DNA from 4 places in the Bacillus sp. N5-665 genome. Region 1 is predicted to be linked to each of the others. Evidence: riboswitches for the same ligand, from Rfam matches in the RefSeq annotation. Region 1 holds a riboswitch; each other region holds the start of a gene.
What was found. A riboswitch is a leader RNA that binds a small molecule or an ion and turns the genes downstream of it on or off. The one in region 1 is predicted to bind thiamine pyrophosphate.
Positions count from the first base shown of each region.

Region 1 (2,209 bases):
TTGAATGGTAATGAATTTTCCATTTGGTAATACATCTAAAATTGAAGATTCTAAATTAGGTTCAGAACGAACGTTTAATGCATTGGCATTAACGATGTATTGATTATTAGATTGAAGTTTGTTTTTTAGTAGAATAGCATCTTTTTGTACGTAACCTACTTTATTATTAACAGATACTTTATACCAGCCATTAGTTGTTTCAAGTATGTTCACTTTCGTATTAAAGCGAATTGTATCAATTGATGAGCTATTTGCGTTATCTTTTGTATGTAAGGCTACTTGATCGACTTTGACATATCCAGTTTTCACATTAGATAATTGTTCAGCGTTGGCTGTTTGTACATTTGTTTCTCCCATAGAAGGAAGTAAAGAGGCAATTGCGACAGTAGTTGCTGTTAAAGCAGTAGCTTTCATATTCATATAATAGAGACCTCCTCTAGTTGTATAGTTGTAATTTTATTATAGTATAAAGATATAATATAGTGGGTGTATTCACATAAATGTAATATGAAATCAATATAAAAATAAATTTTTTGAGGATAATGATTCCTTTTTATCCGATTAATTAGGATAATAATTTCTAAGATAGAATATAAGTAGTATATAGTTTTGTTATTTTGTTGACAATTGAGAAAATTAAAACAGTTGATGATGTCTTATTACGATGTTATACTGACAGTGATAATTTCATAGTTTGCTAGGAGAGCTGGTGTTGCCAGCTGAGAGTAGGCCGTAAGCCTTTGATCCTTTTCATTACCTGATCTAGATTATGCTAGCGTAGGGAAGCAATTCGGACACTAATAATAAGTCCCCGTTTCTTTGCGTATAGAAACGGGGCTTTTTTGTTTGAAAATTTCATATTGAAACCACTAGGGGTGCTTGTTGTGCTGAGAGAGGAATAATCCTTAACCCTTATAACACCTGATCTAGGTAATACTAGCGAAGGGAAGTGGAGCAACGAATAAATTATAATTTTATTTGCTGTAACCACTTCTTATTTAGAAGTGGTTTTTTATTTAGATATATAAATCGAAAGGGGATAGAGAAATGAAATTTTGCGATAGATTATTAGAAACTGTACAACCAGTTTGGGAGATGAGTCATAATCATCCGTTTGTAGTAGGTATGGGGGATGGCACGTTAGAAAAAGATAAGTTTCAGTATTACATTATTCAAGATTATTTATATTTGTTAGATTATGCAAAGCTATATGCGATTGGTGTTGTAAAAGCAACGAACCCACAAGTAATGGGGAAATTTGCTGAACAAATTGATGGCATATTAAATGGAGAAATGACAATCCATAAACAGTATGCAAAAAGACTTGGAATTTCTATAGAAGAGATAGAGTCTGCAAAGCCATCTGCTAAAAATTTAGCTTATACAAATTACATGATGTCTGTATCTCAAAATGGCACACTTGCGGAATTAATAGCAGCACTTCTTCCATGTATGTGGAGCTACTGGGAAATTGGAAAGCGTTTAAATGATATTCCTGGAGCAAGAGATCATGAGTTCTTTGGTGAGTGGATTCAAGGATATAGTTCTGAAGAATACGGTAACCTTTGTATTTGGTTAATCGATTTATTAAATGAAATGGCAGTTGGAAAGTCTGAAAAAGAGCTAGATCGATTAGAGGAGATTTTCCTATATTCCAGTCGATTTGAATATTTATTCTGGGATATGTCCTATCGTAAGGAGATGTGGGGATTTGAGGAGCAAGAACATACTACAGTTTCATAATGTTTCTTTTCATTATGATGAGAAACCAATCATCAATGAATTAAATGCTTCTATACAAGATAAAGAGTTTGTAAGTATTATCGGACCGAGTGGATGCGGGAAAAGTACTCTATTTCGCCTTATTACAGGTTTAGAAGAAGTAAGTACTGGGCAGATAGAGCTGACAGAAACGAAGAGCCATCCTGTAGGGTATATGCCCCAAAAAGATATGCTCCTGCCGTGGCGAACGATTATTGAGAATGCTGCTCTGCCGCTAGAGTGTCAAGGTGTACAGAAGAAAGAAGCACAAATAAAGGCCAAGGAACTGCTACATAAATTTGGCTTACAAGGGTATGAGACAAAATATCCGAAAGATTTATCTGGTGGTATGAGACAACGCGTATCTTTTATTCGAACTTTATTAACAGGCGGGGAGATATTGTTGTTAGATGAACCGTTTAGCGCGTTGGACGCTTTAACGAAGGCA
Region 1 covers NZ_CP093325.1:4,778,550-4,780,758, reverse strand. Annotated here, with positions in the region: gene MNO09_RS27195 (SH3 domain-containing protein) at 1-420, opposite strand, end outside; TPP riboswitch at 690-801, shown strand; TPP riboswitch at 862-965, shown strand; gene tenA (thiaminase II) at 1,048-1,743, shown strand; gene MNO09_RS27185 (ABC transporter ATP-binding protein) at 1,712-2,209, shown strand, end outside.

Region 2 (2,209 bases), 330 kb from region 1:
CATAACTTTTAAACCTTTTTTCATTTCCTGCCGTCCTTTCTATATATCCATGGTGCTGTTATTCTTGCCATAAACTCCACGATAAAATACAGACATAGTGTCACCATAACAATAATTGCTGCCACACCAAATACTCGGGCTGTTAAAAAGGATTTTGTAGCTCTCGTAAGCATAACTCCTAATCCTTCACTGGCACCGAGCCATTCCCCAATAATCGCTCCCATTACGCTATATGTAACTGCAATTTTTAAACCTGAGAAAAAGTATGGAAGCACTGCTGGAAACTTTACTTTCTGGTAAACTTGCCATTTCGTTGCCTTCATCGTTTGCAACAACTTCAACATATTTTTATCTACTGTTTGAAAACCTTCTAAAATGCTAAGCGCAATCGGGAAGAAACAAACGAGTATTACTACCATTACTTTCGGTAGCATTCCATATCCAAACCAAATAATAAATAACGGTGCAAGTACAACGATTGGAATTGTTTGCGAAATAACAAGCAACGGATTTATTAAAATACGAAATAAAGGGATAACGTCCATAATAATTGCAATACTTGTCCCAATTAAAATTGCAAAGAATAGTCCAATTAAAACCTCTTGCAGTGTTTGCATCGTATTCGGTAATAGTAAATCTTTCATTCCAATTAATTCTTGAACAATGGCAGAAGGCTTCGGTAAAATCCACGGTTCAATTTTAAATAATGAAACAGATCCTTCCCATATCGCTATGAGAAGGATAAGCCAAATTGTTGTAATTATTTTAGATTGCTTCTGGTTTTGCATATTCATCACGGTACTTCCAAACCTTTTCATCTATCGTTACACCAGTGCTTGGACGATAATGGATTTTAATAGAAGTAATCACTTCTTCTGCTCCAGCATCTACACAAGCTTGTTGCGCACGTTTAATGACATCAAGAAGTACATCTAATTCTCCTTCCAGCGTTGTTTCCATTGCTCCTACTTCATAACGAACTCCCGATTGTTGTACAACTTCAATTGCTTTATCAACAACAGAATATACATCTTTTGTTTTTGCTTGTGGTACTACTGAAAATGACATTGTAACTTGTTGTGACATAGTAAAATCCCCCTTATAAAATTAAAATTTTAAAACAAGAAAAGGCTTTCCTACTGCGTAGGAAAGCCTTGTATGCAAGTTATTATAGAATAACATATGCTACATCACTTTAAGTAACTCCCTACGCTGGCATTATCCAGATCAGGTGGAGGGTCGATGTTTATTTACATCCTCTCAGCCAATTGGCTCCCCGGTCCTTAATTCGTTTTCATTGTAGCATGATTTATTTTATTGAACAAACAAAAGCATGTATAATCATTTCATTTAACTTTTAAATTCCCCAATTAACTCTTGTAACTCCTGTGAAAGCCATCTTAAAGAACTCGCTAATTCGGCAATATCTTGTACAGACATTTCCTGTTCTTTCATACTCGTTTCAATATTACTACTACTATTCGCATACATATTTGCGATATGTGATAGTTCATTTACGACACGAACAATATTTTGGCTATTTTGCAATATATCACTTGAATTGCTAAAAACAGCTCTAACTTGATTTGTAACAGATTGTGCTGATTTTGAATTTTTTTCAAAGAAAGCACCACTACTTTGAACAAATTCAATTCCAGATTCTACTTCTTTTGAAGCTTTTTGTATTGAAACAATAGCTTCTTTCGTTTCAGCTTGTGTTTCCCCTATTAATTTTGCTATATCTTTTGCTGATGCTTCCGTCTGCTCTGCTAATTTACTCACTTCATCAGCAACAACAGCAAATCCCTTTCCGGTTGCTTCAGCACGTGAAGCTTCAATAGAAGCATGTAACGCTAACGAATTAGTTTGATTTGAAATACCTGTAATTACAGTTACTATATCACTAATTTCTTTTGATTTTGTTTCCAAAGAATACATAATAGAAGATAAATCTTGTACTGCATTTTGTATTATAATCATTTGATTCATCGTCTTTTCAATAACACCATTTCCTTTTACTGAATGATGCTCCATACCTTCAGACTCTTTCGCCATTTGTTCTGCAGCATTTTTTATCTCTTCCATCTTATCTTCCATTTCATATACAATACCTAAATACTGTGGTACTGACGTTTCTTGTGACTGAGCGCTAGCTCTTAACTCAACCATAGAACTTACAATTTCTTGAACCGCCATACTATTCTCTTTC
Region 2 covers NZ_CP093325.1:5,106,891-5,109,099, forward strand. Annotated here, with positions in the region: gene MNO09_RS28800 (ABC transporter substrate-binding protein) at 1-24, opposite strand, end outside; gene MNO09_RS28805 (ABC transporter permease) at 21-794, opposite strand; gene MNO09_RS28810 (MTH1187 family thiamine-binding protein) at 766-1,086, opposite strand; TPP riboswitch at 1,188-1,289, opposite strand; gene MNO09_RS28815 (methyl-accepting chemotaxis protein) at 1,351-2,209, opposite strand, start outside.
Region 2: another riboswitch for thiamine pyrophosphate. It lies ahead of MNO09_RS28810 (MTH1187 family thiamine-binding protein); the one in region 1 lies ahead of tenA (thiaminase II).

Region 3 (2,209 bases), 330 kb from region 1:
TAAAACTGCGGCTATTACCATTTGCATCTTGCCAAGTTAGTTTTAACTGATTCGTTGTTTGTGCTTCGATGCCGTAGTAAGTTTGAGCTTTGAAGTTCTTTATTTCATCTTCACGATTAGCGATCATAGCGACAGTAGGTGTTTGCACGCGGCCGCAATTCAGCTGGGCATTAAAGCGAGTAGTTAATGCTCGAGTCGCATTAAGGCCGATATACCAGTCAGCCTCTGAACGTGCAACTGCTGAAGCGTATAAATTGTCATATGCTTTACCTGGTTTTAAATTTGCAAAACCATCTTTAATTGCTTTATCAGTAACAGATGAAATCCATAAACGCTTAATAGGCTTCTGTATTTTAACTTTATCGATAATCCAACGTGCGACTAATTCGCCTTCACGTCCAGCATCTGTCGCTACAATAATTTCATTTACATCTTTTCTAAGTAGCTGACTTTTTACAGCATTAAATTGTTTCCCAGTTTGTTTAATAACTGTTAATTTCAAACGCTCAGGTAGCATCGGTAAATCTTCTAAATTCCACTTTTTATATTTCACATCATAGCTTTCTGGATCTGCTAATGTAACAAGGTGACCTAAAGCCCAAGTTACAATATATTTACTACCTTCAAGGTAGCCGTTTCCCTTTTTATCGCACTTCAGTACGCGAGCGATATCACGTGCAACAGAAGGCTTTTCAGCGATTATAACGCTTTTTGACATATTAAAAACATCCTTTCAAATTTCCATACGTTAACTATAGCATACATCTTCTTGAGATTCAGTTTCGCTCCATGTTTGATCGGTTTTTTGTGGAGTGAACAAAATCTGTTTGAAATCAAATGATAGCGACAGAACATAATATGCAATATGATGAGACTATGAAAAATAGATCCTTATTTATTATGCTTATTGTTTTATCAGTTTCTTCTATAATTAAATAGAAAAGTAAAGAACTTGTTATTTTAGTAGAATAAGAGTAGACTTTGAAGTAGATGAATACTAAACACATGGGAGTTTGTGGATGCAAACTGAGAGTATGACTAATCCGTCATTGACCATTTGAACCTGTTGGATAATGCCAGCGTAGGGAGAGTGTAAAAGCACATGTTCAGGCACTTTGCGTACGCGCAAAGTGCCCTTTTGTGTATCTCCCATCACAATAGTTAGGGGATGAGAAGGATGAATATGAAAGAAATTAGTAAAGTAGTGGATTTGGTGAGAGAATCTAATCCGCTCGTTCATAATATTACAAATGTTGTTGTAACAAACTTTACAGCTAACGGTTTGTTAGCGTTAGGGGCATCGCCTGTAATGGCGTATGCAAAAGAAGAAGTAGCAGAAATGGCTAGCATTGCTGGAGCGTTAGTATTAAATATGGGGACACTTCGTCCTGAAGAAGTAGAAGCGATGTTACTTGCGGGTAAATCAGCAAATGTGAACAATGTACCAGTACTGTTTGATCCAGTTGGTGCAGGAGCAACATCGTATCGAACAGAAGTTGCGAGACATATTCCGGCTGAAATTGATTTAGCGATTATTCGCGGAAATGCAGCTGAAATAGCAAACGTTATTAATGAGAGCTGGGAAATTAAAGGGGTAGACGCCGGTGCTGGAAATGGCAATGTCGTAAGTATTGCAAGGCAGGCAGCGGATGAATTAAATACAGTAGCGGTGATTACTGGAAAAGAAGATGTTGTTACAGATGGAGAGCGAGCGATTCTTATTCGAAATGGTCACTCTATTTTAACGAAGGTTACGGGAACTGGTTGTTTACTAACTTCTGTAATAGGAGCATTTGTAGCAGTAGAAAAGGATTATGTAAAGGCAGCAGTAGCGGCATTAACGTTTTATGGTGTAGCTGCGGAACTGGCAGCTGTTAAGACAGTGGAAAAGGGACCTGGTAGTTTCCAAATTGAATTTTTAAATCAGTTAGCAAATACAACTTCAGATGATATTGAGAAGTATGGGAAGATTGAGCTTATATAGTAAGGAGGGGAACTAGATGTCGCGTATTACAAAGGCTGAAATGTCTAGATTATTATCAGTATATTTTATTATGGGAAGTAACAATTGTGCGAAGGAGCCACTACAAGTATTGAGAGATGCACTTGAAGGCGGTATAACAATTTTTCAATTTCGTGAAAAGGGGGGAGGCGCTTTAACGGGAGAGAAACGTATTTGTTTCGCGAAAGAACTACAAGCAGTCTGTAA
Region 3 covers NZ_CP093325.1:5,112,372-5,114,580, reverse strand. Annotated here, with positions in the region: gene topB (DNA topoisomerase III) at 1-718, opposite strand, end outside; TPP riboswitch at 996-1,105, shown strand; gene thiM (hydroxyethylthiazole kinase) at 1,178-1,984, shown strand; gene thiE (thiamine phosphate synthase) at 2,001-2,209, shown strand, end outside.
Region 3: another riboswitch for thiamine pyrophosphate. It lies ahead of thiM (hydroxyethylthiazole kinase); the one in region 1 lies ahead of tenA (thiaminase II).

Region 4 (2,209 bases), 1.8 Mb from region 1:
TCCAGATTGGTAATCATTAAGGCTTAACGCTTGTAGTTCTTGTTGAAACTTATTCATTTTCATGACCTCCGTTTATAAACTTCAACCTTTTCAATGCTTTCCTATATTTCTGTTCGTTAAATCTAAGTAGAAATAGCGCTATAAACTAAGTTCAATACGTACCCCTACAAAATATGACCTATCACTAGATAATGCACCTTGTTCATATACCTATTTTTAGGTTATTTTTCCATAGGCTCATTTTTATAAATTGAAAAAAGACGCACTTAGATTGATGCGTCTTTTTGCGATACTTCTTTTATGAAATCATATACATAGGTATTATCCATACCTATGTATAGCAATACCCCTACTCATTATCCAATGACATCTTCTACTTCTGTATTCACTGGCCACTTTTCTAAAGTATAAGCCATTTTCCAAAATGAATATTCATATTGACTGCTAATAATGAAATGCTGTTTCATTCGCTTACGGTCAGACTCTGTTACGTTTTCAGCGATAGTATCTAATCTTGTAATTTGCTCTTCAACTAGCGTACGGAACCAATCAGATCCATAAGCAGAAATCCATTCGTTATAAATTGGCTCTTCTGGCTGATACTCTTTTAAACGCTCACCAATTTCATAATACAACCAATAGCAAGGTAAAATTGCTGCAATGATATCGCCTAAATGTCCTTCATACGCAGCACGATACATATGTGAAGTATAAGCGTATGCAGTTGGAGCAGGGATAAAATTATCTTTTTCTTCTTGTGTTATCCCAAGTTTCTCCGCAAAATTCTCATGTAAAGATAATTCCGCCTCGTATGTATTTTGAGCATGGTGTGCCATACGAGCTGTTGTTTCTAATTCCAGTGCTTTTGCAGCTCCTAAAGTTTGTACTCTAGCAAAGTGACTCAAATAATATGAATCTTGAAGCACATAATAGCGAAAACTAGCTAAATCTAAAGTTCCTTCACCAAGTTGTTTTACAAAAGGGTGATGAAAACTAGCTTCCCAAATTGAATCTACTTCTTGACGTAATGATTGTGAAAATTTCATTTAAATCCCTCCAATAAAGTATAAAATTTAAGTATTTACCCACAGTTATTAAATCTGTAAAATAAAAAAACTTTCTTTACAAACGTAAAGAAAGTGAAAGTGACAGTATTTATTCATAAAATAGTAATGTCTTCCCACTTCCCTACGCTAGTATTAACCAGATCAGGTACTAAGAGTCTCAAATTCTCGTTTGATCTCAGCCTATAATAGGCCCCCCTAGTGGATAAATATTTAATTTTCGTATTGTATTCATCATAACATACTTCATGTTACTGTCAAAAACATTCATGATACTGCTACTTAAAACCCTTCTTCTTTTCTTACTTTTAATGAAGTTTCAATAATCATATCTAATAGTTTACTATAATGAATACCAGCTGCATCTGCACTTTTCGGTAGTAAACTTGCTTGTGTCATCCCTGGTAATGTATTAACCTCCATTACATATGGAATTCCGTCCTTTACCATCATATCCACCCTTGCATAAACGCTGCATTTCAATGCTTTATAACAAGCCAGTGACGCTTTGTTTACACGTTCCTTCAATTCAGCTGGAAGCTCGATAACTTCTTCAATTGTACTAACATCATCATATTTTGCATTGTAATCAAAGAACTCAGCTGCATGTCGGATTGAAATAATAGGTAACTGTTTTCCATCAAAAATTGAACATGTAATCTCATCACCTTTTATATACTTCTCTATTACTACTTCAGAATCCCATTCAAACACAGTTTCCAGCATTGAAATTAATTCATCTTTATCATATACAATCTTTACCCCAACACTTGATCCACCAGAGTTTGGTTTTACCACTAACGGAAATCCTAACTTATCTAATTCATCAAGATTTAGATCCGCCATTTTTGTAAGTTCAATCCAATCGGGTGTTTCTATACCTTCATAGCGTAAAATCTTTTTCGAAATATTTTTGTCCATACACATACCGCTAGATAACATATTGCTCCCGCTATAAGGAATACCTAAACTTTCAAGCGTGCCTTGAACCGTCCCATCTTCTCCGTATTTTCCGTGTAATGCGAGCAGCGCAAAATCAATGTCTTTCGCTTTTTCGATTAAATCTATTTTTTCATTTAACGTAATTGGTACGATTTCATATTTATTTTTATCTAAATTTGCAATCATTTCATTTCCAGTCATAA
Region 4 covers NZ_CP093325.1:2,945,282-2,947,490, forward strand. Annotated here, with positions in the region: gene MNO09_RS17820 (heterocycloanthracin/sonorensin family bacteriocin) at 1-63, opposite strand, end outside; gene tenA (thiaminase II) at 357-1,046, opposite strand; TPP riboswitch at 1,169-1,274, opposite strand; gene ddlB (D-alanine--D-alanine ligase) at 1,347-2,209, opposite strand, start outside.
Region 4: another riboswitch for thiamine pyrophosphate. It lies ahead of tenA (thiaminase II); the one in region 1 lies ahead of tenA (thiaminase II).